Regions from separate parts of the Rahnella sp. BCC 1045 genome, predicted to be linked through region 3. Evidence: predicted binding sites of a transcription regulator. Region 3 holds the regulator's gene; each other region holds the start of a gene.
The links. The regulator PurR, encoded in region 3, represses purine synthesis genes. The targets are predictions, from matches to a motif close to CANGCAAACGTTTGCNTG.
Positions count from the first base shown of each region.

Region 1: rbsD (D-ribose pyranase) is a predicted target of PurR. The motif match lies at 4,304-4,321, and genes of this name have one in related genera.
Region 2: purM (phosphoribosylformylglycinamidine cyclo-ligase) is a predicted target of PurR. The motif match lies at 2,964-2,981, and genes of this name have one in related genera.
Region 4: pyrD (quinone-dependent dihydroorotate dehydrogenase) is a predicted target of PurR. The motif match lies at 2,836-2,853, and genes of this name have one in related genera.

Region 1 covers NZ_JAFMOZ010000126.1:3,430-11,162, reverse strand. The annotation lists gene viaA (ATPase RavA stimulator ViaA) at 1-472, opposite strand, end outside; gene ravA (ATPase RavA) at 475-1,983, opposite strand; gene kup (low affinity potassium transporter Kup) at 2,251-4,119, shown strand; gene rbsD (D-ribose pyranase) at 4,334-4,753, shown strand; gene rbsA (ribose ABC transporter ATP-binding protein RbsA) at 4,761-6,266, shown strand; gene rbsC (ribose ABC transporter permease) at 6,273-7,244, shown strand; gene rbsB (ribose ABC transporter substrate-binding protein RbsB) at 7,268-7,733, shown strand, end outside.
Region 2 covers NZ_JAFMOZ010000125.1:53,753-61,485, reverse strand. The annotation lists gene ppk1 (polyphosphate kinase 1) at 1-91, opposite strand, end outside; gene speG (spermidine N1-acetyltransferase) at 396-971, opposite strand; gene purN (phosphoribosylglycinamide formyltransferase) at 1,196-1,834, opposite strand; gene purM (phosphoribosylformylglycinamidine cyclo-ligase) at 1,862-2,899, opposite strand; gene upp (uracil phosphoribosyltransferase) at 3,258-3,884, shown strand; gene uraA (uracil permease) at 3,967-5,259, shown strand; gene hda (DnaA inactivator Hda) at 5,425-6,132, shown strand; gene arsC (arsenate reductase (glutaredoxin)) at 6,196-6,552, opposite strand; partial or broken gene J1782_RS12105 (M48 family metalloprotease) at 6,579-7,733, opposite strand, start outside.
Region 3 covers NZ_JAFMOZ010000135.1:90,461-98,193, reverse strand. The annotation lists gene J1782_RS17860 (DUF1289 domain-containing protein) at 1-86, opposite strand, end outside; gene J1782_RS17855 (alkene reductase) at 489-1,580, shown strand; gene gloA (lactoylglutathione lyase) at 1,743-2,150, shown strand; gene rnt (ribonuclease T) at 2,287-2,970, shown strand; gene J1782_RS17840 (Grx4 family monothiol glutaredoxin) at 3,083-3,424, opposite strand; gene J1782_RS17835 (C40 family peptidase) at 3,888-4,790, shown strand; gene J1782_RS26565 (YnhF family membrane protein) at 4,955-5,044, opposite strand; gene purR (HTH-type transcriptional repressor PurR) at 5,378-6,403, shown strand; gene punR (DNA-binding transcriptional activator PunR) at 6,440-7,345, opposite strand; gene punC (purine nucleoside transporter PunC) at 7,482-7,733, shown strand, end outside.
Region 4 covers NZ_JAFMOZ010000120.1:44,005-51,737, reverse strand. The annotation lists gene ssuD (FMNH2-dependent alkanesulfonate monooxygenase) at 1-1,025, opposite strand, end outside; gene J1782_RS09890 (sulfonate ABC transporter substrate-binding protein) at 1,083-2,057, opposite strand; gene ssuE (NADPH-dependent FMN reductase) at 2,076-2,657, opposite strand; gene pyrD (quinone-dependent dihydroorotate dehydrogenase) at 2,956-3,966, shown strand; gene J1782_RS09875 (cell division protein ZapC) at 4,163-4,708, shown strand; gene J1782_RS09870 (YcbX family protein) at 4,758-5,861, opposite strand; gene rlmKL (bifunctional 23S rRNA (guanine(2069)-N(7))-methyltransferase RlmK/23S rRNA (guanine(2445)-N(2))-methyltransferase RlmL) at 5,972-7,733, shown strand, end outside.

The DNA.
Region 1 (7,733 bases), on a different contig from region 3:
CCTGCTCCTGTTCCAGCAACTGATGATGAACGTTCACCGTCTGGAATGTCAGGTTCAGGCGCCAGCGCTGGAGGAATAAGGTCTGAAAGCTGTTACCGGTCTGCGCCGTGCGGGAGGTTTCATTATTTTCCCGCAAGGTACGGGCTTCGGTCGCAAACGGGGAATTCAGCCGCGCCAGCTCATCAAGCAGGGATCCCAGCTCTGACTGAAACGTCACGGCATCAGTTTGCTGACAATGCTGATAGAGATAAAACTCTTTTGCCAGATCCGGGGGCACCGGGGTTTCGTGGATCCTCTGGCGCAGACGTAATTTCCATTCAGGAAGATCCCGGGTCAGTGCGCGCTTCAGCCTCGGAAACTTCTCGAGGAAAATCGCCAGGGCTGGCGCGGCCAGTAACCCGACGATCAGTTCCTCGATCAATTCTCCTTCGCTGATCGCCAGCAGAAGATCCAGAGATTCCAGTGTAAACACGATCAGTGGCCGCTGAAGGTTTGTTGCTGGAGGCGGAGCTGTTCAGAAACCTGCAACAGGCTGGCTTCAATCTTTGCCATCCACGTCGCGGGAACAAACAGGCAGTTCTGCTGCTGGCCGAACTCATGTCTTTGTTGAGCGAGTTTTGCGTTCAGGTCATTCAGCGTATTTTTCATTTCGTCCGGCACCGCGATGTGTTCATTGCCCGGCAGCGTCAGCGGCGTACTTTGGCGGCTGACATCCAGCACCAGTAATTGCTGCTTATCATCGATTTCGGCATCAACCGTTTGAACAAAACCAATCCCGTTAAGTTTGGCTTTCAGAACGCCACCTTTATTTAGCCACTCTTCCAGAACGCTGCGTTCAAAAAGCAGATGCGTGACTTTAATCTCGTGCAGATGCAAAGGCGTTTGCAGCAACAGCGTCACTCCGCTGGCAACAAGCGCATCCGGCAGGCTGTATTGTGGCTTACGGCTAAAAATACCGGCTTTTTTGCTCAGCTTAACCGACTGGCGGGAGCTTTGTTGCTGTTGGTATTGCATCCATTGTTGGTTGAGCTGCTGGATTTTCATCAGCAAGGTTTGCTGCTGATAAGCCTGTTCGGTGATCAGTTGCTCGATTTGGGTTTGCAGCAGCTGATAGGTATTCAGGTCATGCCACAGACAATCTTTCAGCAGAATCAGATCTATCGGGGTAATAGTGTCCCGGCCGCTGAAGAAGGCGCAGGCCTGCAACAGGCGGAGTGCCTTTTTCCAGCGACGGTCAGAAACATAAGGCGCCGTGTCGAGTGCATCAAGGCGCTGCCGAAGCTGAAACACCAGTTCAAAGCAACTGTCTGAAAGATTGACTTTATCGATCTCCGGCTGCCATTGTTGATATTCTTCATCGCTGATACTCAGGGATTCCGCCACCGGATTGGTGCTTTCATTATTACGGCTGGTCAGCAGTAAGCGGAAATTCTGCTTATCCTGCACTTTATCCAGCCACAGGCGAATCAGCATGCGGTCATACAATGCTTCCAGTCCGCCGTCGGCTCCAGGCAATTCGTTGGAAGCACTGACCAGCAGACGCATCGGAATAGGATCTTCGCGCTCGCCATTACGGAAACGACGTTCGTTGATGGCGGTAAGCAACGTATTAAGGATGGCCGGTCCTGCTTTCCAGATTTCATCCAGGAAAACAATTTCCGCTTCCGGCAGATAACCTTCAGTCAGACGCAGATAACGGCCTTCATCTTTCAGGGCCTGAATCGACAGCGGACCAAAGACTTCTTCCGGCGTGGAAAAGCGCGTCATAAGATATTCAAAAGCGCGTGCGTGACGGAAAGCAAATTTCAGACGGCGGGCAATCAGACTTTTTGCAATACCCGGCGGGCCAAGCAGAAAAACGCTCTCCCCGCACAGGGCCGCCAGCAGGCACAGGCGTATGGCATCTTGCCTCTCGTACAGGCCATGTTCTAATGCGTTAGCAAGACGGGCTATCCGTTCTGCCAGAAGGGGGGATTGCGCCATACTGTCTCTTCCGGTTTCCATTTAGTTGTTGAATAGTGTACTGGCTTATGACGATATGCCACGTTTATTTTTAACGCTATAGCTTGTTGATTAGTAAAAATTTTCTATTATCAGAATTGTGACCGCGTTCATCTGAATGGCGGTTTAGCTGCACATTTAAGGGTAGGCAATCTGATTTATTCGTGCATACTGTGCGCCTTTTAGTGGGCATCATAAGACTGAGCGCACGCATCGCTTACGGATGTTCGAGCAAAAAAGAAACGAAATATGAGCACTGAACATAAACGGTCACTCCCAGCAGTAACCCTGGCCGCCATTGGTGTGGTCTATGGCGACATTGGTACCAGTCCTCTCTATACCTTAAGAGAGTGCTTTTCTGGTCACTATGGTTTCAACGTTGAACCCAGCGTCGTTTTTGGTTTTCTCTCTCTGATTTTCTGGATGTTAATCCTCATTGTTTCGCTCAAATACCTCACTTATGTGATGCGGGCAGACAACGCAGGTGAAGGCGGTATTCTTACGCTGATGTCTCTGGCGGGCAGAAATACGTCGGCACGTACCACCGCCGTTCTGGTCATTCTCGGCCTGATCGGGGGAAGTTTCTTCTATGGTGAAGTGGTGATCACGCCGGCTATTTCCGTTCTTTCCGCGATGGAAGGTCTTGAAATCGCAGCACCTTCACTCGATCCCTATATTGTCCCTCTTTCTATTACTGTCCTGACGTTGCTTTTCGTTATTCAGAAGCACGGTACCGGCATCGTGGGCAAACTCTTTGCGCCAGTCATGTTGCTGTGGTTCCTGACGCTGGCGGTGCTCGGTGTGAACAGCATCATGCAGAACCCGGAAGTGCTGCGCGCCATGAACCCGATGTGGGCGGTTAACTTCTTTATCGAGCACAAGTCGTTTTCCTTCCTGGCACTCGGCGCGGTCGTTCTGTCGATTACCGGTGTGGAAGCGCTGTATGCCGATATGGGCCACTTCGGGAAATTCCCTATCCGTCTGGCCTGGTTCACCGTCGTGCTGCCTTCTCTGGTGCTGAACTATTTCGGTCAGGGCGCGTTGCTGCTGAAAAACCCGGAGTCGATCAAAAACCCGTTCTTTCTGCTTGCACCTGACTGGGCGCTGATTCCTTTACTGATTCTGGCGACGCTGGCAACCATTATCGCGTCCCAGGCCGTTATCTCCGGTGTGTTCTCCCTGACCCGTCAGGCTGTGCGTCTGGGCTATTTGCCGCCGATGCGTATTATCCACACCTCAGAAATGGAAGCGGGTCAGATCTACATCCCTGCGATTAACTGGCTGCTGTATTTCGCGGTGGTTATCGTGATCGCCAGCTTCGAGCATTCGAGCAATCTGGCGGCGGCGTACGGTATCGCCGTGACCGGTACGATGGTGCTGACCAGTATTCTTTCCTGCACGGTGGCGCTCAAAAACTGGCACTGGAAACCGTTTCTGGTTGGGATTTTGTTGATCGGTCTGCTGTTTATGGATATCCCGCTGTTTGCCGCGAACGCCACGAAACTGTTCTCCGGTGGCTGGTTGCCGCTGACGCTCGGCCTGTGCATGTTTATCGTCATGACCACCTGGAAAAGCGAGCGCTTCCGCCTTATGCGCCGCATGAACGAACACGGCAATTCTCTGGAAGCGATGATCGCGTCCCTGGAAAAATCCCCGCCGGTTCGTGTTCCGGGCACGGCGGTATATATGTCGCGCGCCATCAACGTGATCCCGTTTGCGCTGCTGCATAACCTCAAACACAACAAAGTGTTGCATGAGCGTGTTGTCCTGCTGACGTTGCGAACGGAAGATGCGCCTTATGTGCATAACGTCCGGCGCGTCACCATTGAGCAGCTTTCGCCGACATTCTGGCGCGTGGTGGCGAGTTATGGATTTAAAGAAACGCCGAATGTGGAAGAAGTCTTCCACCGCTGTGGTCTGGAAGGATTGCCGTGCCGGATGATGGAAACCTCGTTCTTTATGTCGCACGAATCGCTGATCCTGACCAAGCGCCCGTGGTATCTCTACTTCCGTGGCAAACTCTTTATGGCGCTTAGCCGTAACGCATTGCGGGCACCGGATCAGTTTGAAATTCCGCCGAACCGCGTGATCGAACTCGGTACACAGGTAGAAATTTAACGCTTTTTTCTGCCGCTCACAGGGTGCCTTCGGGTGCCCTGTTTTATTTCTTCACCCCCTTTAATAATCACCAAACTCAAATTTCTGCGTGGTTTCTGAATCATTCAGCGAAACGTTTCGACGCTGATCACAATTCCATCACATCTTCGTTGCCTTGCCCGCTGAGTCTCATAAACTCATCCGTGAGCGAAACGTTTCGCTGTAGGAGTACACAATGAAGAAGTCACCGCTGTTAAATGCCGAAATCTCAAATGTTATTGCCCGGTTAGGTCACACCGATCAGCTGGTTATTGGCGATGCCGGACTTCCGGTGCCAGCAGCTTGCCAACGCATCGATCTGGCGCTAACTCAGGGAGTGCCCACCTTTTTACAAGTCTTAGAGGTAGTGACACACGAGATGCAGGTTGAGCGGGCTATCCTCGCAGAGGAAATCCTCACTAAAAATCCTCAACTCCATGAAGCGTTACTCGCCCGATTGACACAACTCGAACAACACCAGGGAAACACCATTGCTTTGGATTACGTCAGTCATGAGGCATTCAAAGCGCAAAGCGAAAAAAGTCGGGCTGTGATCCGCAGCGGGGAATGTTCGCCCTACGCGAACATTATTCTGTGTGCCGGCGTAACCTTCTGAGGTCTTTATGCAACCTTTGCTGCAACTGACAGGCATTGATAAAGCCTTTCCTGGCGTGAAAGCACTCTCCGGCGCGGCGCTCAGCGTCTATCCGGGACGTGTGATGGCGCTGGTGGGAGAAAACGGCGCGGGCAAGTCCACCATGATGAAAGTGCTGACCGGCATCTACCAGAAAGATGCCGGCTCAGTACATTTTCTCGGTAAGGAAGCGGCGTTTAATGGCCCGAAAGCTTCTCAGGAAGCCGGAATTGGGATCATCCATCAGGAATTAAACCTGATCCCACAGCTGACCATCGCTGAAAACATCTTTCTGGGCCGGGAGTTTGTGAACGGTTTTGGCCGCATTAACTGGAAAAAGATGTATGCCGAAGCCGATAAACTGCTGGCACGCCTGAACTTGCGCTACAAAAGCAATCGTCTGGTGGGCGAATTATCAATTGGCGACCAGCAGATGGTCGAAATTGCCAAGGTGCTGAGCTTTGAGTCCAAAGTCATCATCATGGATGAACCGACGGATGCCCTGACCGACACCGAAACTGCCTCTTTATTTAGCGTGATCCGCGAGCTGAAAGCTGCGGGTTGTGGCGTGGTGTATATCTCTCACCGTATGAAAGAAATCTTCGAAATCTGTGATGACGTGACCGTATTCCGTGACGGTCAGTTTATCGCAGAGCGTCCGGTCAGTTCGCTGGAAGAAGACTCGCTGATTGAAATGATGGTCGGTCGCCGCCTCGAAGAACAGTACCCGCGTATTAATCATCAGCGCGGTGCGCTGCGTCTGCAGGTACGTGATGTCAGCGGGCCGGGTGTGGATAACGTCAGTTTTGATCTGCACAGCGGTGAAATTCTCGGGATTTCCGGTTTGATGGGCGCAGGCCGTACCGAACTGATGAAAATTCTCTACGGCGCGTTGCCGCGTAAAAGTGGCTATGTGTCGCTTGATGGGCGCGAAGTCGTCACCCATTCACCGCAGGACGGGCTGGCGAACGGCATCGTTTATATCTCTGAAGACCGTAAGCGTGATGGTTTAGTGCTGGGCATGTCTGTGAAAGAAAATATGTCGCTGACCGCTTTGCGTTATTTCAGCCACGGCGGCGGACGACTCAAACATGCGGAAGAACAGCAAGCCGTCGGCGACTTTATCCGCCTCTTCAATATTAAAACGCCATCAATGATGCAGACCATTGGCCTGCTTTCCGGGGGTAATCAGCAAAAAGTGGCGATTGCCCGCGGATTAATGACACGGCCAAAAGTCCTGATCCTGGACGAACCGACGCGCGGCGTTGACGTGGGTGCCAAAAAAGAGATTTACCAGCTTATAAACCAGTTCAAGCGCGAAGGGCTGAGCATCATTTTGGTTTCCTCAGAAATGCCGGAAGTGATCGGCATGAGTGACCGGATTTTGGTGATGCATGAAGGTCATTTAAGCGGTGAATTCCCGATAGAACAGGCTACGCAAGAAGTGTTGATGGCAGCCGCTGTCGGCAAGCAATACGGCGTGACGCAGGAGTAATCAGATATGAGTTCTCAGACATTGCCAGCCAAAAAGCGCTGGATCAGTAAAGAGTGGTTGTTGGAGCAAAAGTCTCTGATTGCACTGCTGGTGTTGATTGCCGTGGTTTCTTCCATGAGCCCGAATTTCTTCACGCTCAATAACCTGTTTAACATCCTTCAGCAAACGTCGGTTAACGCCATTATGGCGGTCGGTATGACGCTGGTGATCCTCACTTCCGGCATTGATTTATCCGTCGGATCTCTGCTGGCGCTGACCGGCGCGGTGGCGGCTTCAATTGTCGGGCTGGAAGTGAATGCTTTAGTCGCAGTGGCGGGCGCGCTGGCGCTGGGTGCAGGTGTCGGCGCTGTCACGGGTTTGATTGTCGCTAAAGGCAAGGTGCAGGCGTTTATCGCCACGCTGGTCATGATGTTACTGCTGCGCGGTATCACGATGGTTTATACCAACGGCAGCCCGATCAGCACCGGTTTTAACGATGTGGCAGACGTATTCGGCTGGTTTGGTATCGGACGTCCGCTGGGCATTCCGACGCCGGTCTGGCTGATGGCCGTCGTGTTTATTGCCGCCTGGTACATGCTCCATCACACACGCTTGGGGCGTTATATCTACGCGCTGGGCGGTAATGAATCCGCGACGCGTCTGTCAGGTATCAGCGTCGATAAAGTCAAAATTATCGTCTACTCCCTGTGCGGATTGCTGGCGGCTCTGGCCAGTATCATCGAAGTGGCGCGTCTGTCTTCTGCGCAGCCTAACGCAGGTACCGGTTACGAGCTGGATGCCATTGCCGCTGTGGTATTAGGGGGAACCAGCCTCTCTGGCGGGAAAGGACGTATTGTAGGCACCCTGATCGGTGCTTTGATCCTTGGCTTCCTGAATAACGGTTTGAACTTATTAGGTGTTTCTTCCTACTACCAGATGATCGTAAAAGCAGTCGTCATTCTGCTGGCGGTTCTGGTGGATAACAAAAGCAACAAATAAACTCTCCTACAGGACTTATGACCATGAATATGAAAAAACTGGCTGTCTGGGTTTCCGCCGCAGCGATCACCGCTTCTTTCAGTGCTAACGTTCTGGCGAAAGATACCATTGCGCTGGTCGTTTCTACTCTGAACAACCCGTTCTTCGTTTCTATGAAAGACGGCGCGCAAAAAGAAGCCGATAAACTGGGCTACAACCTGGTAGTGCTTGATTCTCAGAACAACCCGGCGAAAGAGCTGGCGAACGTGCAAGACCTGACCGTTCGCGGCACCAAGCTGATGCTGATCAACCCGACGGATTCTGACGCGGTAGGTAACGCCGTAGCGATGGCCAACCAGGCTAAAATCCCGGTGATCACCCTTGACCGTCAGGCGACCAAGGGCGTTGTCGCCAGCCACGTGGCTTCTGATAACGCCTTTGGCGGCCAGATGGCCGGTGATTACATTGCTAAGAAACTGGGCGATAACGCGAAAGTTATCGAACTGGAAG
Region 2 (7,733 bases), on a different contig from region 3:
GATTACTTTTGTCTGCCGCTTCCTGCAACACGCGCTCATTGAAGGACAGCCAGCTTAGTTCTTTCTCGATATAAAGCTTTTCCTGACCCATTTTCACTCCGTTCATTTGGCTTACAACCTGGCCCATACAGGCAAATCGCCTGAAAAACACTGCAATTTAGCTCAACGTGATCTTCATGTTACCCGTCTGTTTCAAAGCCGGGCGCAACAGGAAGCCTTTTGTGAGAGGGCCTAGTGTCTACTACCAATATTGCGAAAGATTGACAGGAAAGTCCAACACTACAGGGGATGAATTAAGGAGAGTTTATGCAGGGGGAATAAATGAGGATCAAAAGCGGGAAAAGTCTTACCGGTGAAGGCGTTGTCGCCCTCACCGGTAAGGTATTTATGCGAAATCAGACGGCGCTGGCACCAATAAGAGATTCAGGTTTGACCTGAACAGGCTTAGTTTTATATTTCGCCAGGAACTGAGGCTGGAAAATACACATGCGGATGGCGCTGCGATATTCGCCGTTCACAAAGAATTCCTGCTTCAGTTCGCCTTCAAGTTCAAATCCGAGTTTGCTGTAAATATGAATCGCCTTTTTATTTTCTTTGTCGACGATTAAATACAGCTTATAGAGGTTCAGAACGGAGAAGGCATAATCCATGGCCAGACGGACGGCATCACCGGCAAAGCCTTTACCCTGATGCTGCGGGTCGATGATTATCTGAAATTCCGCGCGGCGGTGAATATGATTAATTTCGACCAGTTCGACTAATCCGACCGGCCCGCCCTGGAATTCAATAATAAAGCGACGCTCGCTTTGGTCATGAATATGTTTGTTATAGAGATCTGTCAGTTCGACGAACGCCTCGTAAGGCTCTTCAAACCAGTAACGCATGATGCTGGCGTTATTATCAAGACGGTGAACAAACGACAGGTCATCCTTTTCCAGTGGACGTAATCTGACGCTGTTATTGCTAAACATGGGGTGTTCCTCAAAAAATCAAAAAGCCGTTTTACCTGAGGTAACCTTCGTGAATATGAGATCTGAAACAACCGTGTTTCAGATGAAGGTCGGCGCACAAACGACGTTTAAACGTGCGCCGGGATGGGCATTATATCGGGTGAAATGTAAACAAGTGTCAAATGACAGAAAATAAAAAACCGGCACGAGGCCGGTTTATAGTGAAATCATCGCGCTTAAGCAGATTAATCCGCCGCGTAACCCTGTTCAGGCAGTGGATTATTATCCAGTAGCGCCTGTCCGTTTTGCAAGGACAAACGTCCTTCAACAAACCAGCTGACCACCAGCGGATAAATGCTGTGTTCCTGCGTTTGCACACGCGCCACCAGCTCTTCTTCAGTGTCTTCGGTAAACACCGGGACTTTCGCCTGCAATATGACAGGGCCACCATCGAGCTGCTCAGTGACAAAATGCACCGATGTGCCGTGCTCGGTATCCTGATTTTCAATCGCCTGGCGGTGAGTGTGAAGACCCGGATATTTCGGCAACAGGGAAGGGTGGATGTTGATCATCCGTCCGGCAAAGCGCTGAACGAATTCTGCGGTGAGGATACGCATATACCCGGCGAGTACCACCAGATCGGGCCGGAACGTGTCGATGGCATCGGCCAGTGCGACATCAAACGCGGCGCGATCTTCGTAGGCTTTGACATCCAGCGCATGCGCCGGAATGTGGGCAGTACGGGCTCTTTCAAGCCCGTAAGCGGCGGATTTGTTGCTGAAAACAGCGCAGATTTCTGCGTTGATCCTTCCCTGCTGGCAGGCATCGATCAGGGCCTGTAAATTGCTTCCCTCGCCCGATACCAGAACCACAATCCTTTTCATTTCTATACCTGTCTTCAGTGAGTTGAATTACTGGATGACAACACGTTCAGCGGAGTCAGAGGCTTTAATGTAGCCAATTTTCCACGCTTTTTCGCCATTATCGTTCAGTAAAGCAATCGCCTGTTCAGCCAGCTCAGCCGGAAGTGCAACCAGCATGCCAACGCCACAGTTGAAGGTACGGTACATTTCGTGACGGCTGACGTTGCCGGCGGTTTGCAGCCAGGTAAAGACATCCGGCCACTGCCAGCTTGATTCATCAATGATGACCTGAGTATTTTCAGGAAGAACGCGCGGAATATTTTCCCAGAAGCCGCCGCCGGTCAGGTGGACGATACCGTGCACCTCGACGTTTTCGATCAGATTCAGGATCGATTTCACGTAAATTTTGGTCGGTGCCAGCAGATGGTCGGCCAGCGATTTGCCTGCCAGAACGGTGGTTTCCGGATTGGTTTTGCTGACTTCCAGAATTTTGCGCACCAGCGAGTAGCCGTTGGAATGCGGGCCACTGGCGGCCAGGCCGATCAGCACGTCGCCGTCAGCTACTTTGCTGCCGTCGATAATTTCTGATTTTTCCACCACGCCGACGCAGAAGCCCGCGACGTCGTAATCTTCGCCGTGGTACATCCCCGGCATTTCAGCGGTTTCGCCGCCAACTAACGCACAGCCAGACTGTTTACAGCCTTCTGCAATACCGGTGATCACGCTGGCGGCAGTGTCGACATCCAGTTTGCCGGTGGCGTAGTAATCGAGGAAGAACAGCGGTTCAGCGCCCTGAACGATCAAATCGTTGACGCACATCGCGACCAGGTCGATACCGATGGTATCGTGGCGTTTTAAATCCATCGCCAGACGCAGCTTGGTGCCAACGCCGTCGGTACCCGAAACCAGCACGGGTTCACGATATTTTTGCGGCAGCGCGCAGAGAGCACCAAAACCGCCCAATCCACCCATAACTTCCGGGCGACGGGTCTGTTTTACTACACCTTTAATGCGGTCTACCAATGCGTTACCGGCATCGATATCTACGCCTGCGTCTTTATAGCTGAGAGAGGTTTTGTCGGTCACTGCGAAGTCCCCACGGCGGTTTGGGTTGGTGGTTGAAAAATAATGCGCGGCAATTCTAACAGTGGAAGCAAACGTTTGCGAGCGCCTTATTGACTGTGTCTATCTATACTGATTTTAGAAGCCAATGAGAGAGCTTATCCAAAGTCAGTCTGATTGCAGCAAGGCGGCAAACGCACGAATCCCGATGAGCTGACATGAGTCAGTGATTCGGGTGAGAAAGTGCAGCCAACACCGCAGCAGTTAGACTGACGAAGGATATGTTGATCCGGATCAGGCAATTGGCAGTGGCGTTCAAAAAAAATGGCGTTATAATCTCGCGATTTTTTTTTGCAGCCCAACCACCTTAGGAGAATAAACAATGAAGATCGTCGAGGTGAAACACCCGCTGGTGAAACACAAGCTGGGCCTGATGCGTGAAAATGACATCAGCACAAAACGTTTTCGCGAACTGGCTTCTGAGGTGGGTAGTCTTCTGACGTATGAAGCGACTGCCGATTTAGAAACTGAAAAAGTCACTATCGAAGGCTGGTGTGGTCCGGTTGAAATCGACCAGATCAAGGGCAAGAAAATTACCGTTGTGCCAATTCTGCGTGCCGGTCTGGGCATGATGGAAGGCGTACTGGAACACGTCCCGAGCGCGCGTATCAGCGTGGTGGGTGTGTACCGTGATGAAGAAACCCTGAAGCCTGTGCCGTATTTCCAGAAGCTGGTTTCTAACATCGAAGAACGTCTGGCGCTGGTGGTTGACCCGATGCTGGCAACCGGCGGTTCCATGATCGCAACCATCGACCTGCTGAAAAAAGCGGGCTGCCAGAGCATTAAAGTTCTGGTGCTGGTGGCGGCACCGGAAGGGATCGCCGCTCTCGAAGCTGCGCACCCGGACGTCGAGCTCTACACCGCCTCGGTGGATCAGGGACTCAACGAAAAGGGCTACATCATGCCGGGGCTCGGCGATGCGGGCGACAAGATATTTGGTACGAAGTAAGCGTTAAGCCGACTCATGAGTCGGCTTTTTTTTGGTTTTTAAAACACATAACACAACACCACACTTTAAGAGGATCACATCCATGACCCGTCGTGTCATCGGGGTAAGTGAGCGTCCGCCTTTACTGCAGACAATCCCCCTGAGTTTCCAGCATCTGTTTGCCATGTTTGGTGCCACCGTTCTGGTTCCCATTCTGTTCAAAATTAACCCGGCAACGGTGCTGCTGTTCAATGGCATAGGGACTTTGCTGTATTTATTTGTCTGTAAAGGGAAAATACCGGCGTATCTGGGTTCAAGCTTCGCGTTCATTTCACCGGTGCTGTTGCTGTTGCCGATGGGGTATGAAGTGGCGCTGGGCGGATTTATTGCCTGCGGTTTACTGTTCTGCCTGGTGGCGCTGATTGTTAAGAAAGCCGGGATTGGCTGGATTAACGTGATGTTCCCGCCCGCAGCGATGGGCGCAATCGTTGCCGTCATCGGGCTGGAGCTGGCCGGTGTGGCTGCCAATATGGCCGGTTTGCTGCCGGCTGACGGCGTACCGGTGGATTCCAAAACGATCATCATCTCTCTGGTGACGCTGTCGGTGACGATCCTTGGTTCCGTGCTCTTTCGCGGTTTCCTGGCGATTATCCCGATCCTCATCGGCGTGCTGGTAGGTTATGCGCTGTCCTTCTTTATGGGCGTTGTGGATGTTTCTGCGATTGAAAACGCGCACTGGTTTGCTCTGCCAACTTTCTACACACCGCGTTTCGAATGGGTAGCGATCCTGACCATTTTGCCTGCGGCGCTGGTGGTTATTGCCGAGCATGTCGGGCATTTAGTCGTGACGGCGAACATCGTGAAAAAAGATTTGCTGCGTGATCCGGGCCTGCACCGTTCGATGCTGGCTAACGGCCTTTCTACCGTGTTGTCCGGTTTCTTCGGTTCTACTCCCAATACCACATACGGCGAAAATATCGGCGTGATGGCGATCACCAAGGTTTACAGCACCTGGGTGATTGGTGGTGCGGCGATTCTGGCGATCCTGCTTTCCTGTATCGGGAAACTGGCGGCGGCAATTCAGGCCGTTCCGGTTCCGGTAATGGGCGGCGTTTCCTTGCTGTTGTATGGCGTGATTGGCGCATCCGGTATCCGCGTACTGATTGAATCTAAAGTCGATTACAACAAGGCACAGAACCTGATCCTGACGGCGGTGATCCTCATCATCGGCGTCAGCGGCGCGAAGATCCACATCGGTGCGGCGGAGCTGAAAGGCATGGCGCTGGCCACGATCGTGGGTATCTTCCTGAGTCTGTTGTTCAAAGTGATCGAGATTTTCCGCGGCGAAGAACAGATCATTGATATCGATGACGAGAGGGAAAATCCTTCAGTCTGAGGGTGATCATTTCTGACCGGTTTGCCAGCGCGCAACCGGTCAGGTGCTCGGATCGCAAGCGGTTGCACCGGGCACAGTTCATTTCACCGCGGATCCTTGCTAGAATTCGGCAGTTCCTTTTATTGACGTGACAACATCTGCGGTCTTCATACCGCTTTGGTTGAGGTGCTTCTGAATACGCCGGCACAGCTTTCCCTGCCACTTTATCTGCCCGATGATGAGACTTTTGCCAGTTTTCATCCGGGGGAAAACTCTTCTCTGCTTTCTGCGATTCAGACCGCATTGCATCAGGAACACGGCACGTATATCTATTTTTGGTCCCGCGAAGGTGGTGGCCGCAGCCATCTTTTACACGCAGCCTGCGCCGAATTATCGCAACGCGGTGAAGCCGTGGGTTATGTGCCTTTAGACAAGCGCGCTTATTTCGTCCCTGAAGTGCTGGACGGCATGGAGCATCTGGCGCTGGTTTGTATTGATAACATCGAAGGGATTGCCGGAGATGATGAATGGGAAGCGGCCGTTTTCCATCTTTATAACCGCATTCTCGAAACCGGTCGCACGCGCCTCTTTATTACCGGCGATCGTCCTCCGCGTCAGCTGAATCTCAGCCTGCCGGATCTCGCTTCCCGTCTCGACTGGGGGCAAATCTACAAACTCCAGCCGCTTTCCGATGATGAAAAACTTCAGGCATTACAGTTGCGCGCCAAGCTGCGCGGTTTTGAATTGCCGGAAGACGTGGGGCGTTTCCTGTTAAAACGCCTGGATCGCGAAATGCGGACATTGTTCATGACGTTGGATCAGCTCGATCGCGCGTCCATCACGGCGCAGCGGAAACTCACGATCCCGTTTGTGAAAGAAATTCTGGGGCTGTAAATCAGGGTTGTAAATCGGAGAAGATCCGGGTTCGTGTGGCGAACCCGAATTTGACGCGGGGAATTACAAAATCTCTTTCACCTGTTCCGGAGGCCGGCCTAAACGCGCTTTGCCGTTGGCGATCACAATCGGACGTTCAATCAGTTTCGGGTTTTCCACCATCGCCTGCAAAAGCTGAGCTTCACTCAGGTTTTTATCGGCCAGATTCAATGTTTTATAAATCTCCTCGCCTTTGCGGATTAATTCCCGCGCAGAGCTGAATCCCAGCTTTTTCAGCAAACCTTGCAACGTTTCGGCAGACGGAGGTGTGTCCAGATACAGGATCACTTCCGGTGTAATACCTTCATCTTCCAGCAGTTTCAACGTTTCGCGGCTCTTTGAGCAGCGCGGATTGTGATAAATAGCAACTTCATCTGACATAACTTTCTCTCTGATAGATTCAGACATCAGCCTTTCTGATACTGGCGGAAACGCCCCTGTAACTGGCGGAGCTGATCAATACGTGCGTCGTAGCGGGCCTGCTCGAGGCTGCCTAATTTCTGCAATGCACTGGCATTACTCAGCATTTCAATCGCCTGATCCAGGCGCCCGACCAGCGCCATACTTTCAGCGCGCGCGGCCAGTTCCTGCGCACGCAAGCCTTGCGCGGCAGCAGCCTGAGACAATAAATCCCAGCCGTTCGGGTCGCCCGGATAATTGAACGTATAACGGTTAAGGATTTTCATGGCGTTGGCCGGTTTCGCACCTTCCAGATAGGCGTTTGCCAGGTTCAGCTGCAAAACAGGGTTGGAACTGGTCGCCGCACCGGCCTGCTCCAGACGGGCGATCGCCTGTGGAGCGCGTTTGCTGTCGATGTCATTATCGGTGGACAAATCGAGCAACCATTCGTTGCCCGGATAGGTCGTCAGCAACGGCTCAAGAATGGCGCGCGCCTGATCGAATTTTTTCGCTTTATAGAACAGCAATGCGTGGCCATATTTCGCCGCCAGCTGCTCGCGGACATTGCCGTTACTCAGCTTTTGCAGATAGTCATCGGAAAGCGGATAGCTTTCTGAGCCGTACATCCCGAGGATACGCACCTTCGCCATCACGTAGTCCTGTGACGACTGGACGAACAGATGCGGCATCTGGTTGGCGCGGTTACGGATATCGGCCAGACGGCTGTCCGGCAACGGGTGCGTCAGCAACATTTCCGGCGGACGCGTCGAATAACTGGCCTGATCGGCAAGCTTTTGCAGGAATGCAGGCATGGCCTGCGGATCAAAGCCGGAACGCTGCAACACCTGGATCCCGATGCGGTCGGCTTCCTGTTCGTTGGCCTGCGTGAAGCTGATCATCCCCTGCGCGGTTCCGGCCAGCGTGCCGGTCAGCGCCGCCATGCCCATTTGCGGGCTGGCCATTGCCAGAAGAATCGAACCGAGTGCGCCAACCCACGTCAGCGGCGCGTTACGCTGCTGATCTTCCATCGCACGCGCCAGATGGCGTTGCGTTACGTGAGAAATTTCGTGCGCCATCACCGAAGCCAGCTGGCTTTCGTTATCGGTATACCGGAACAGCGAGGAGTGAAGCACTACGTTGCCGCCGAAGAAGGCAAAGGCGTT
Region 3 (7,733 bases):
CAACCACGGCAATAACCACGTTCATCGGCCTGACAAATTCCACGGCACGGACTGGGGATGTCGAAAAACTCAAGCTGCTGGGCCACACGCCCTCCGCAAATAACGGTGAACTTTTATTCAAGACGTTTTCTCGCCATCCCGCAAGATGATTTATCACCCGATGTCTCAATCTTCAAATATCTGCAACACGGCGCTGCTACCTTACGCGTGGCTGTTTATTCTGTCTGAAAACAGCCCTACTGTTTCCCCGACATCGATAAGAAAACAGATGTTTGCCCTCACCTCAGCCGGCACCCGCCGGCTCTTTTTTCTTCATTTTTCGCCCGCACAGTGATACTACGCAGGGTAAGTTTTTTCGAAAAGGCACCGTGCGCGTAGTCACAAGCGCCCCGGATACGATAGAAAGAGCCATGAATAAACGGTCGTATGCGGGGAGTGCGCTCCATAATGTCATACCGATCAATCCCATAATTTCGGAGTTACTCAAAATGACTAAGCTTTTCACCCCTCTTGTTGTTGGTAAAAACACTCTGCCAAACCGCGTGTTTATGGCTCCACTGACCCGCCTGCGCAGCATTGAACCGGGTGATATCCCGACGCCGCTGATGGGTGAATATTACGCACAGCGCCACAGCTCCGGCCTTATCATCACCGAAGCGACACAAGTTTCCTTCCAGGCGAAAGGTTACGCGGGCGCACCCGGCCTGCACACGCCGGAACAGGTTGCGGCCTGGAAAAAAATTGTTGCCGGCGTGCATCAGAAAAACGGCCACATCGCCGTACAGCTTTGGCACACCGGCCGCATTTCGCACAACAGCGTTCAGCCGGACAACCAGACGCCGGTTGCGCCCTCAGCGGTCAATCCTAATACGCGTACCAGCCTGCGTGATGAGCAAGGCCACGCCATTCGCGTCGATTGCCCGACACCGCGCGCGCTGGATCTGAGTGAAATCCCAGGCATTGTGAATGATTTCCGTCACGCAGCAGCCTGTTCAGCAGAAGCCGGTTTTGATTACATCGAACTGCACGCGGCGCACGGTTATCTGTTGCACCAGTTCATGTCTCCGGCCTCTAACCTGCGTGAAGACCAGTACGGCGGCAGCATTGAAAACCGTACGCGCCTGACGCTCGAAGTGGTAGACGCCGCCATTGACGCCATCGGAGCTGATCGCGTCGGTATCCGTATTTCCCCGATGGGCCCGTTCAACGGCCTCGACAACGGTCAGGATCAGGAAGAAGCGGCAATCTATCTGCTAGATGAACTTAACAAACGTAAACTGGCCTACCTGCACATTTCAGAACCTGACTGGGCGGGCGGCAAACCTTACACCACAGAATTCCGCGAAGTGATCCGCGCGCATTATCAGGGCGTGATTGTCGGTGCCGGTGCGTATACCGCAGAAAAAGGCGAAGAGCTGATCGAAAAAGGTTACATCGATGCCGTGGCGTTTGGCCGCAGCTACATCGCCAACCCGGATCTGGTCGAGCGCCTGAAATCACATGCGCCACTCAATGAACCAAAACCTGAAACCTTCTACGGCGGCGGTGCTCAGGGCTATACCGATTACCCAACGCTGTAATCAATAATTAATTTTTACACCTTCTTTGCGGCAGCCGATGCCCTCCGGTTGCCGCTTTTTTTGGTCAGTCATTCAGCAACTGATTGCCGTTTTACGGACAAAACGGTCACTATCAGTTAGGCTTGAAATAATAATCATCATGCTGCGAATAAAGAGGAAATTATGCGTTTACTCCATACCATGCTTCGCGTCGGCGATCTGCCGCGTTCAATCAGCTTTTATACCGACGTTTTAGGCATGCGACTGCTGCGTACCAGCGAAAATACAGAGTACAAATATTCACTGGCCTTCGTGGGTTACACCGAAGAAAGTGAAGGCGCCGTGATCGAGCTGACCTACAACTGGGGCGTAGACAGCTACGACATCGGTACCGCCTATGGTCACATCGCGCTGGGCGTAGATAACGTTGCGCAAACTTGCGAAGACATCCGTAATGCGGGCGGTAAAGTGACGCGTGAAGCGGGCCCGGTTAAAGGCGGTTCAACCATCATCGCGTTCGTGGAAGATCCGGATGGCTACAAAATTGAATTGATCGAATCAAAACATGCCGGTCAGGGTCTGGGAAATTAATCCTTTGCAATAATGGCCTTAACCGCTGACAGGGGCGCTGATGCGCCCTTTTTTATTGCCAATTTCTCCGTGCCCCTGTAACGGGTGACAAAATTTGTCATAATGCGCGCTGAATTCGATGAAGATTAAGAAGCTAATGGCCGAGAATAGTGACATTAACGCCCTGAAAGGTCGTTTTCGTGGTTTTTATCCCGTGGTGATTGATGTGGAAACCGCCGGATTTAATGCCAAAACTGATGCCCTGCTGGAAATTGCCGCGATCACGCTGAAAATGGATGAGGACGGCTGGCTGCAAAGCGACGAGACCGTACACTTCCACGTTGAGCCTTTCGAAGGCTCGGTGCTGGTGCCGGAAGCGCTGGCTTTCAACGGTATTGATCCGACCAACCCGTTGCGTGGTGCGGTCAGTGAATACGAAGCGCTGCACGAGATTTTCAAAGTTATCCGCAAAGGGATGAAAGAACAGAACTGTAACAGGGCGATTATCGTGGCGCATAACGCCAATTTTGACCACAGTTTCCTGATGGCCGCTGCCGAACGTGCGGGGCTAAAACGCAATCCTTTCCATCCGTTTGCCACCTTTGATACCGCCGCGTTAAGCGGGCTGGTGCTCGGGCAAACCGTGCTGGCGAAGGCCTGTATCAGCGCCGGTATCGTGTTTGACAGCAGTCAGGCGCATTCCGCCCTGTACGACACTGAACGCACAGCAGAACTGTTTTGCGAGCTGGTGAATCGCTGGAAACGCCTCGGCGGCTGGCCGCTGGCACTGTCTGCGGATGAAAACGAAGTGGAAGAAGCACCGGAAGAAAATCAGCAATAATTTTCGCGGCTTTCATGCAGTCGAAATGACAAATAAAAAGAGCGACATAATGTCGCTCTTTTTTTACCGGTAACCCCGGGTCAGGCTGCCGGTATTTCTGAATCGCCCTGAATTACTCTTCAGAGGATTTGTATTTCTCAGCCGTTTCTTTGATCAGCTGTTGCAGTTCACCGCGCTGGAACATCTCAACCACGATGTCGCAACCGCCAACCAGCTCACCATCAACCCACAGCTGCGGGAACGTTGGCCAGTTAGCAAATTTTGGCATCTCAGCACGAATATCCGGGTTCTGCAGGATATCAACGTAAGCGAAACGCTCGCCACACGCAGACAGCGCCTGAACAGCCTGTGCTGAAAAACCGCAGCTTGGCAGTTTTGGAGAACCTTTCATGTACAGCAGAATCGGGTTTTCAGAAACTTGCTTCTGAATTTTTTCAATCGTTGGAGTGGTCATTTCTTGCTTCCTCAAGCCGGTACAGGCTGTCACGGTCATTACTCTTCACGCGCAGCACACAGAGACGGTGTGCAATCACAATGCTTTCTATTGTAACGATGGCTGCCACCAGATAAAAACGCCAATTTTTGTGGGGTCTTTCTCAATACTGGCATTTCGCTAAACAATCTTCTGCGCTTGCGTTCAGGTTCACATATTTAAAGATTCATCGAGAATAACATTTTTGCCGTTCCACGATAATGTCAGATTTGCAAAATCCCATTCTTTAACTTAAATAATAACATGATGAAAAGTGGTTATTTTTTTGACTAAAAATGGCGGTTATTTCGACATAAAAAAAGCTATTAACTTTTTCTCACAATATGATCTAGAATCGAGGCAATTCGTGCTTTTTTGTCTCGTTCTTTTAGGCAATACTCTGACATCCCTGATGTTTAACCCTACCACTCATGGTAACGAAGCTATGCGCTTACTGTTCACGCTTTTTGTGCTGCTCTTTACCCAGCTGTTTCTGAATATGGCTCATGCGTCGCCACAGACTCGTGTCGCGGCCGACCAGCGAAAGAGTCATGTTAACCAGGTCACGCCGGAAGAACGCCGAAAGCGAAAAACGGCAGCCGCGAAAACCAGCAAGAAAACCAAAGTCGCGCCGGTTTCAGAACCTAAAACTCAGGAAAAAAATTCGAAGAAGAAAGTCAAAAGCACCGAACTGGTTAAGCGAAAGACGTCTTCTGAAAAAACAGTAAAAACGACGCGGGCCGAGAGTAAAAAAGAAAAAACACTCAAGACAACCCGGGCCGAGGCGAAAGCAGGGAAGGAAACGAAAAACCGCTCTCTCGCTAAAAACAGCAGTGAAAAGGCCAGTAAAAAAGAAGCGTATGGCCGCCACCGCAAAGGCAAAAAGTTACGTGAAGAAGACAGTAAACCGATAACGCTCAGCGCAACACACAAGAAACGTTATCAGCACGCACAACAAACCGCGATGACCAAGCTGATGCACCAGGTCGGCAAACCTTACCGCTGGGGCGGAACGTCACCGAATACAGGTTTCGATTGCAGCGGACTGGTTTACTACGCATACAAAGATTTGATCCGTATTAAAATGCCCCGCACAGCGAATGAAATGTACCACTTGCGCGATGCGGCCCCGGTCAAACGGGGTGAATTAGAATCCGGCGATCTGGTTTTCTTCCGGATTAATAACCGCGGCGCCGCAGACCATGTCGGTGTTTACGTAGGAAACGGGAAGTTTATCCAGTCACCGCGCACCGGCGAAGACATTAAGATCACCTCACTGGGTGACGATTACTGGCAAGATCATTATGTAGGCGCACGACGGGTAATGACCCCTAAGACGATCCGATAATAAACAATTCGTTAAGTCTGAAGTTTCGCTAATCAGCCATTGAATAGCATTTAACGAAGAGTTTCTGCAGGGAAGAGTATCGGCGGAATGGGTGACTGCGTAAAATTGAAAAGGGCGATTCCTGTTATAGGTAATCGCCCTTTTTATTGCGGCTTTCGCGCAAATCAGTTCATCACTGCGGTGAAACTGAAAGCAATAATCACGAGCAAAGCGCAGACCGTAGTGATCAAAGAAAATTTCAGGTTGCTGTCCATTAAACCCCCTTACGGATCAAATTGTGGCGTTCGTATAGCCACACTGAATGTGTGCCAACGCATTTTCTCATAATTCGCATTGAAAATCTTGTGCTGAATGACACCAGGTTCATGACAATTTTACTTCCACTTTCCTGCATTATAAGTGAAAATTGTCGGTTACCACGCCTGTGTGCCGGTCGATTTCACCCGAGAGCATTTCACGCCTCACTCTGAAGAATCCACCCAACGATTTCACTGCCCTTTTCGAAGTCAGCAGTTAAATCCACGCAAGCAAACGATTAACATAATGCTAACGTGCTGAAACACGTGAGCACAGGAGTCATTTTTTACATGGCAACGATTAAAGATGTCGCAAAGCGCGCTGGCGTTTCCACCACAACCGTGTCGCACGTCATCAATAAAACCCGTTTCGTCGCCGAAGAAACCCGAGCCGCGGTTCTCCTTGCAATCAAAGAGTTGCACTATTCTCCCAGCGCTGTGGCACGTAGCCTGAAGGTCAATAACACCAAAACAATCGGTCTGCTGGCAACGTCCAGTGAAGCGCCCTACTTCGCCGAAGTGATTGAGGCCGTGGAGAACAGCTGTTTCTCAAAAGGCTATACGCTGATTTTGTGTAACTCACACAATAATCTGGAGAAGCAACAGGCCTACCTGCAAATGCTGGCGCAAAAACGCGTCGACGGTTTACTTGTGATGTGCGCGGAGTATCCGGACGAATTGCTGAATATGCTTGAAGAATACCGCTCTATCCCGATGGTTGTGATGGACTGGGGCGAAGCGCGTAAGAATTTCACCGACAGCATTATCGATAACGCGTTTGAAGGCGGCTATATGGCCGGACGTTATCTGATTGAACGCGGTCATCGCGATATCGGCGTGATCCCTGGGCAACTGGCGCGAAACACCGGCGGCGGCCGTTTCCAGGGCTTTGTGAAAGCACTGACGGAAGCCAATATTCCTCTTCGTGAAGAATGGGTCGTTCAGGGCGACTTTGAGCCGGAATCGGGCTATCAGGCCATGCACAAAATTCTGATGCAGAAAAACCGCCCGACGGCTGTATTCTGTGGCGGTGACGTGATGGCGATGGGGGCAATCTGTGCCGCCGATGAACTGGGCCTGCGCGTACCGCAGGATATTTCCGTGATTGGCTATGATAACGTGCGTAACGCGCGCTATTTCTCACCGGCACTGACGACAGTTCATCAGCCAAAAGAACGTCTGGGCGAAATGGCCTTTACCATGCTGCTGGACAGAATTATCAGCAAACGCGAAGAGTCGCAGACCATTGAAGTGCATCCCAAACTGGTTGAGCGCCGTTCCGTGGCCGACGGCCCGTACCGCGATTACCGCCGTTAACTTTCAATAAACGCCTGTGCCACAGGCGTTTTTTTGTCAGTCGCGCAACCATTCCCGGTTCATCGTTTCCGTGTCTCCCATGTATTCCAGCAGCCACGCCAGCGAAGGCGACGGATTGCTCTGATCCCACGTCAGGCAGCACGGGCTGTCCGGAAAGGTATTTTCCAGCGACAGTACCTGTAATTTTTGCTGTTCAATCAAGGGTGTCACGCGGTGAACCGGCATCATGCCAACACATAAACCTTCGTTCAGACATTCCAATGCACACGTCCAGTCGGGAACCACCAGCCGCCGCTGGTTATCCAGCGTCCAGGTATCGCGTTTCGGCAATGTACGCGATGTATCTTCCAGGCAAAGCGCCGGATAAGGCCGTAACTGATCGTCACTCAGTATTCCCTGCGTCTGGGCCAGCGGATGTTGCGCGCTGACCACACAATGCCAGTCCATAAAACCCATATCGCGGAAATTGAACCGTCCACCGACGGGGATCGCCCGCGTCGCGCCGATGGCGACATCCGCCCGCCCGTCGACCAGCGCGTCCCAGACACCGTTAAAGACTTCCGAATGAATGATGAGTTCGGTATCAGGGAAATGGCGATAGAAATCCAGCACCAGCCGCCGTGTCCGCGCAGGTTTAACGATACGGTCAACGGCAACCCGTAATTCTCCGCGCCAGCCATTGGCGACCTGCTGACACTGGCGGCGGGTCGCTATCATTTTTTTTGTCAGAACCCGCGCTTCGTCGACAAAAACTTTACCGGCAGGAGTCAGAATAACGTCGCGATGTCTGCGTTCAAACAACGGAACGGCCAGCCATTGTTCAAGCTGGCGAACGGTGTAGCTGATGGCAGAAGGAACCCGGTGCAAGTCCTGCGCGGCAGCGCTAAAACTGCCTGTTCGGGCGACGGCATCGACCACTTCAAGAGCATATTCTGACCACATCGTTTAGCCTTCAATATTTTTGATAGCAGATTGCAAATATTAGCGTTTCACAAGCCTGTTATCAAAGCGTTAAACTCCGCATCCGATACGATTTCCGCGTCAAATCATCTGCAATAAATAAATTAAAGAGACAATAATGAAACCCTCACTTGGATTTATGCTCTATCTTGCCGGGCTGAGCATGCTTGGCTTTTTAGCGACCGATATGTACCTTCCGGCCTTCAGCGCGATGCAAAGCAGCCTGATGACCAGCCCGGGCATGATCAGCGCCAGCCTGAGTATTTTCCTTGGCGGCTTTGCCATCGGTCAGCTGTTGTGGGGGCCATTGTCCGACAAGATTGGCCGCAAGCCGGTATTGCTGATTGGCTTAGCGCTCTTTGTCGTCGGT
Region 4 (7,733 bases), on a different contig from region 3:
CTGACGCGGTACGCTTCTTCCAGATGCGGATAACCGGAGAAAATAAAGGTATCGATGCCCAGATCGGCATATTCCTGCATGCGGGCCGCAACGGTCGGGCCGTCGCCGACCAGCGCCGTGCCGGCTCCGGTGCGCACCAGACCAATGCCTGCCCACAGGTTCGGGTAGATTTCCAGTTTGTTGCGATCGCCGCCGTGCAGGGCGGCCATGCGGTGCTGACCGACGGAATCAGTTTTCGCAAATGCGGCCTGCGCACGCTGAATAGTTTCGTCATCCACGTTGGCAATCAGCTTGTCGGCGGCGCGCCAGGCCTCTTCGTTTGTTTCGCGGACAATCACGTGCAGACGAATACCGAAACGCACGGTACGGCCTTTCGCTGCGGCTTTCGCACGGACCTGCTCGATTTTTTCTTTCACCAGTGCCGGCGGTTCACCCCAGGTGAGATAAAGTTCAACCTGCTCAGCGGCCAGATCCTGCGCTTCGTCAGAAGAACCGCCAAAATACAGCGGCGGACGGGGGTACTGAACCGGCGGGTGCATCAGGCTCGCCCCTTTCACCTGAATGTGTTTGCCTTCGTAATCCACGGTTTCCCCTTCCAGCACACGACGCCAGATACGGGTAAATTCGGCGGACGCTTCGTAGCGTTCCTTGTGATTGAGGTGCAAACCTTCGGCAGCCAGTTCGGTGGGATCACCGCCTGTCACCAGATTAAACAGCGCACGACCGCCGGAAAGCCGGTCCAGCGTGGCGGCCTGACGGGCAGCCAGCGTCGGAGAAATAATCCCCGGACGCAGCGCGACCAGAAATTTCAGACGCTGAGTCACCGAAATCAGTGAGGCGGCCACCAGCCATGAGTCTTCACATGAACGGCCCGTTGGCAGCAATACACCGCCAAAACCCAGGCGGTCGGCGGCCTGTGCGATCTGCTGAAGATAGCCGTGATCGACTACTCGCGCGCCTTCTTCAGTGCCTAAATAACGGCCATCGCCGTGGGTAGGTAAGAACCAAAATACGTTCAGACTCATGTTGTTTTTCCTCTCAATTCGTCACGGGTGCCGCTCAGCGGGCGGCTCAATGAGTGATCAGTTAGCCTGTACAGCGGGCTTCCAGATGCGATCTTTAATCTCAACAGGTTTTGGCAAAATATGGTTTTCATAGAACAAATCGGCGGTTTGCTGTTGGCGTTTTTCCGTTTCAGCACTGACCGGTGTGATTGGCATATCCGGCAGATGATCGAGATAAGACGCCACGACTTTATCCGGCAGCCCCATCGACTGGGAAAGCAGTGTGATGCTTTGCGCACGGTCGGTTTTCGTCAGCGCATTCGCCTGCGTTAACACGTCCAGAACGGCGCTGATAAATTGCGGATTCGCTTCGGTATATTTTTTCGGTGCCAGATAGAAAGAACCGGTCTGGTGCAGCGTGGAACCGTCGGTCAGGACGCGAACATCGCCCTGAACTTCAGCGGCGGAATAGTATGGGTCCCAGATAGCCCAGGCATCGACGTCATGCTGCTGGAAAGCCGCGCGGGCGTCAGCAGGCGTCAGATAAACCGGCTGGATATCGGTGAATTTCAGCCCGGCCTGTTGCAGCGCACGAAGCAGTAAATTGTGCGAACTGGAGCCTTTTTGGAAAGCCACTTTATGTCCTTTCAGGTCCGCGACAGTTTTAATCGGGCTGTTGCTGTCGACCAGAATAACTTCAGCTTTCGGCTTCGGCGGTTCAGAACCGATATACAGCAAATCCGCGCCCGCGGCCTGCGCGAACAGCGGTGGCAAATCACCGGTTCCGCCCAAATCAATGCTGCCAACGTTCAGTGCTTCCAGGATCTGCGGCCCTGCAGGAAATTCCACCCAGCTGATTTTGGTGTCCGGGAAACGCTTTTCCAGTAACTGATGAGATTTCGCCAGCACCAGGCCGACGGATCCTTTCTGGTAGGCGATGCGTAACTGTGCGGGATCTTTTTCCTGCGCAAGCGCCGCACCGCTTAGCGTCAGGCTGGTCAGCAGCCCGGCAATAGCTGGCAGGCGGCGTAATAAAGAGAAGGATGCTGGCATGGTTAATTCCTTTTAAAGTTAAACGCGTAATGCCTGAGCAGAAAGGGACGCGACTGACGGCGCCAGCGGGCGGCGGCGGCTGAGTGCCAGATAGAAGTTCTCCAGCGATTCCGTCAGACGCTCTTCAAGTGCGGGATCAAGCTTCGCCGGGTAACTCTGGTAATCGGTGATCAGGCTGTCATCGGCGAAAACGCCCTGCAAAACTTCCTGGGCCTTGAGCGACGCCAGTACCGGTTTGAGCGCGTAATCCACGGCGAGCATGTGGCCAATCGAACCGGCGGTGGCCAGCGGCAGTACAACTTTATGGTCGAGCGCGCGTTCCGGCAGCAAATCCAGCAATGTTTTCAGTGCACCGGAAAACGAGGCCTTATAGACCGGCGTTGCCACGATCAATCCATCGGCGCTTGCCAGTTCAGCAGTCAGCTGTTTGAGCTGCGGGCTGGCGAAATTTGCGAAAAGCAGGTCGTCAGCGGAAAAATCCTGAATCGTATAGGTGAAAACCTCGACGCCGCGGCTTGCCAGCCACTGATGGCTGAGCGCCAGCAGGGAGGAAGAACGTGAAGGTTGTCGCGGGCTACCTGCGATTGTTATAACGCGCATCTCTCTTCCTTATAACAAAAAGTAATAGAACCATTATTTTCTTTAACAAAGTGGAGTAAACGTAACAGGGGGACGCTGCGCACCGGAAATCTCAATTTTGGCTATGAATAGTTTGAAAACGGATAAAGCAGGGATGAAGCGGGCGCGGGGGGAATAAAAGTAAAATTAAGGTAAATAAAAAGTAATCGTTTGCGTACGGAAACAATTATTGTGCCAATCCGCTGGTTATCGTTTCCAATTGCCTGACGCTTAGTCGATAATACCGCCCCGTCTAGCCACCGGGAATCCAGGAGTCTCCATGTATTATCCTTTTGTCAGGAAAGCACTGTTTCAGCTCGATCCAGAACGCGCCCACGAGTTAACCTTCCGCCAGTTAAGCCGCATCTCCGGCACCCCACTTGAGTTTTTAATTCGTCAGTCCGTTCCGGCCAAACCGGTGACCTGCATGGGATTAACTTTTAAGAACCCGCTGGGGCTGGCTGCTGGCCTGGATAAAGACGGCGAATGTATTGATGCACTCGGCGCAATGGGATTTGGTTTTGTGGAAGTGGGAACCGTGACGCCGCGCGCGCAGGCGGGTAATGATAAGCCACGTTTATTCCGCATCGTTGAGGCAGAAGGCCTGATTAACCGCATGGGTTTCAATAACCACGGCGTGGATAATCTGGTGAATAACGTCAAAAAATCCCATTTTGACGGCATCCTGGGGATTAATATCGGCAAGAATAAAGATACGCCGGTCGAGCAGGGTAAAGATGATTATCTGACCTGTATGGAAAAGGTATATCCGTACGCGGGTTATATTGCGGTGAATATTTCTTCACCAAACACGCCGGGATTACGTTCACTGCAATACGGCGAAGCGCTGGATGATTTACTGGCGGCGATTAAAAATAAGCAGCTTGAACTTCAGCAACGTCATCAGAAATATGTGCCGATTGCTGTGAAGATCGCGCCGGATCTTTCTGAGGAAGAATTGATCCAAATAGCCGACAGTCTGGTGCGTCATAATATGGATGGTGTGATTGCGACTAACACGACGCTCGATCGTAAACTGATCCAGGGCCTTAATAATTGTGATCAGGTAGGCGGACTAAGCGGTCGCCCGCTGCAACTGCGCAGCACAGAAATTATCCGTATGCTGTCAAATGAATTACAAGGTCGTCTGCCTGTTATTGGCGTCGGTGGCATTGATTCTCTGACGGCAGCGCGTGAAAAAATGGCAGCCGGTGCATCATTAATTCAAATCTATTCCGGATTTATCTTCCGCGGACCAGGTTTGATCAAAGATATTGTTACCCACCTCTGATATTTTTCATCCTTAAGGCGAGTCAGGGGTTTATTTATTAACCCGGCTCGTCTATATTTTGTCCACTGACCATTATTCAGGCTCAGGATTTGTCTGATACCCGTTCGTAATAAAAAATTCTATTCTTATCGGATCAGGTAACAATAGAACATCACGAACAAACAGGCAGAGGGCATCGCGCAAACAGGATGACGAAATGAAAATCAAACCAGATGATAATTGGCGTTGGTATTTTGATACTGAACATGACCGGCTTATGTTGGATCTCGCTAATGGCATGATTTTCCGTTCCCGATTCCCCGCTAAAATGTTAACGCCGGATGCGTTCGGCGATATGTCATTTTGTGTCGATGATGCGGCGCTGTATTTTGATTTCGAAGAACAGTGCAAACATATTCGCCTGGCCGCCGAGCAGCGCGCCGAATTAGTATTAAATGCATTAGTCGCCTTTCGCTTTTTAAAACCGCTGATGCCTAAGAGCTGGCATTTCAGTCAGCAACATCGTCCTTTCCAGCCAGCAAACGGTCAGCTTGCGCAGGTGCAGGTAATGGAAAGTGGTGAGCAGGCGACATTACTGGTGGTTGAGTCCGGCGATAACGCCAGTCTGTGCCTGCTGGCGCAGGAACGTCTGACAGTGGCAGGGCGCGGGATGGTGTTAGGTGATGCGATCAAAGTGATGCATGACCGGCTGATGCCAGCGGCATTCCGGGTAGACAGCGATGTCTACGATCAGGCAGTTTAAGTTCTTTAATTCCGGTTTAAACTGCCTGACTCAGCATTAACTGCGTTTTCTAGCCGATGATAATATCTGAGGCCGGAATACAGCTGCACGACAATATCATTCCGTCTTTGCCCACTGCGCTTTCTTTCAGCGGCGAAACTTTTCCCTCTCGTAATGTCATTTTGCAGGCACCACATATTCCAGCACGACACGAATATGGGATCCGTAATCCCTGCAATTCCAGTTGTTCGAGCAAAATCTGTTGATTATTCCCGGTAAACTGCGTGCCCTGATAATTGATGGTCACGTCCTGCGCAGTGCTTTTCGGTGCGTCGACGTTTTCAACCACTTCACCTGCGCCGTAAGGCCGCGGTGGTTTGGTGGCCAGCACCTCAACGCTGTCGCCCGCGCGGATCACACCGGTATTTCGCGCAATCATATTCTGGCCGAAATCCACGTCGCCATCGCTGGCAGTACGGTAGCCCTGCAAGGTCTTCAGCGGTTCGCCCCGCGGATGTTTACGTCCGCGCTCAATGCTGACCGTGGTGAAAATACAGCGGCTGCACGGTTTGACCAGATCGAAAATGACTTCGCCGATGCGGATCGTCTGCCAGGTATCTTCGGCATAAGCTTCGGTGCCACTGACCACAATGTTGGGCCGGAATTGCTCAACGCGTACCCCCCCCGGACAGCGGCGCTGTAAATCCTGCATCGACGCTTCATTGATCAGCAGATACGGGAAGCCGTCGGCAAACGACAGCGGGACTTCCGGATGTTTTTTCACACGGCGCGTCGGCTCTTCGCCAACCCAGCGAAGCTGGACGTCACGCTTTAAATAAGCACTTAACCAGCGATTTACCGGTTCCGGCGCGATGAGTGAGGTAAACTGATTGCCCCAGACTTCTGTCGGAGAGTTTTCACCGGCGAATTCACGGAATTTTACGCTGATGCTGTCACCTTCTGGCGCAGAGATCATCAGGCCATCGGGCAGGATCACCGGAGTGAACAGGACAAGGTTGGGATACTGGCGGGCGGTAATAAAAGTGCCTTGCGTATCGGTAATCATGAACTGGCGGTCGAACGTCAGTCCTGTTGCTGTAACCAGTGCGTGGGAGACTTGCAGACCACGCATGGATTTGACCGGGTGTACGAATAAACGTGAAAGAATGGGCACTGAACGTCGCCTCTCTGTATATAAAGTCTTAAAGAGAACCAGAGACTTTATGACAAGCGGTGGGGATTAGCTATAATGCGCAACAATTTTATTTTTGGTGATATGTCGATATGAACTCTTTGTTTGCCAGCACGGCGCGTGGACTGGAAGAACTGTTAAAAAGCGAACTGGAAACGCTGGGTGCGCAAGCCTGCAAAGTTGTGCAGGGAGGGGTGCATTTTGAAGGTGACGATCGCCTGATGTATCGGAGCTTACTGTGGAGCCGTCTGGCTTCGCGCATCCTGTTACCGCTGAACGAATTCAAAGTTCACAGCGATCTGGATCTTTACCTCGGCGTGATGGCGATTGACTGGCCGTCCGTGTTTGGCGTGGAAAAAACGTTTGCCGTGCATTTCAGCGGCCTGAACGACGAAATCCGTAACAGCCAGTACGGGGCGTTGAAAGTGAAAGACGCCATCGTTGACAGTTTTACCCGCAAAATGGACGAACGTCCGAATGTGGCAAAACAGCAACCGGACATCCGCGTTAACGTGTTTCTGCAACGTGATACTGCCAGCGTCGCGCTGGATCTCAGCGGCGAAGGCCTGCATCAGCGCGGCTACCGTGACCTGACCGGTCAGGCTCCGCTGAAAGAAAACCTGGCCGCGGCTATCGTGATGCGTTCAGGCTGGCAGGCGGGTACGCCAATGGTCGACCCGATGTGTGGTTCCGGTACGTTGCTGATTGAAGCAGCCATGATCGCCGCCGATCGCGCGCCGGGCCTGCATCGCCAGCACTGGGGCTTTACCGGCTGGAGCAAATTTGACGCTGAACTGTGGCGTGAACTGACTGCCGAAGCGCAGGTTCGTACCCGCCGTGGCGTTCAGGAAACATCATCACGCTTCTTCGGCTCTGATATCGACCGTCGCGTTATCGAGATGGCACGTGCCAACGCCCGTCGCGCGGGTGTGGCAGAATTGATCAGCTTTGACGCTGCCGAAGTCGGCAAACTGGTGAATCCGCTGCCGGAAGGCCCGACCGGGACGGTGATCAGCAATCCGCCATACGGCGAGCGTCTGGAAAGCGAACCGGCTCTGATTGCGTTGCACAACATGCTTGGCCGCATTATGAAGACACAGTTTGGCGGCTGGCAGCTCTCCTTATTCAGTGCGTCACCTGAGTTGTTAAGTTGTCTCCAGCTGCGCGCTGAGCGCCAGTTCAAAGCGAAAAACGGCCCGCTGGAATGTGTGCAGAAAAACTACCAGCTGGCGGAAAACCCGACCGGCGCGGCAGGTGCGCAAATGGCAGAAGATTACGCCAACCGCCTCCGGAAAAATGTTAAGAAACTGGAGAAATGGGCCAAACAGCAGGGCATCGAATGCTATCGTCTGTATGACGCCGATTTGCCGGACTACAACGTGGCGGTTGACCGCTACGGCAGCAAAGTTGTGGTTCAGGAATATGCGCCGCCGAAAACGGTTGATGCGCAGAAAGCCCGTCAGCGTTTGTTCGACGTGATTAACGCCACGATGTCCGTGTTGGATATTTCTTCCAGCCAGCTGATCCTGAAAACCCGTGAACGTCAGAAAGGCACCAGCCAGTACGAGAAACTGGCACAGAAGGGCGAGTTCCTGTTGGTTGAGGAATTCGACGCTAAACTGTGGGTTAACCTGACGGATTATCTCGACACCGGTTTGTTCCTGGATCACCGTATTGCCCGCAAAATGCTCGGCGAAATGAGTAAAGGAAAAGACTTCCTGAACCTGTTCGCGTACACCGGCACGGCCAGCGTTCACGCCGGTCTGGGCGGTGCGCGGAGCACAACCACGGTAGATATGTCCCGTACCTATCTTGAATGGGCAGAGAAAAACCTGCGTGCCAATGGCCTGACCG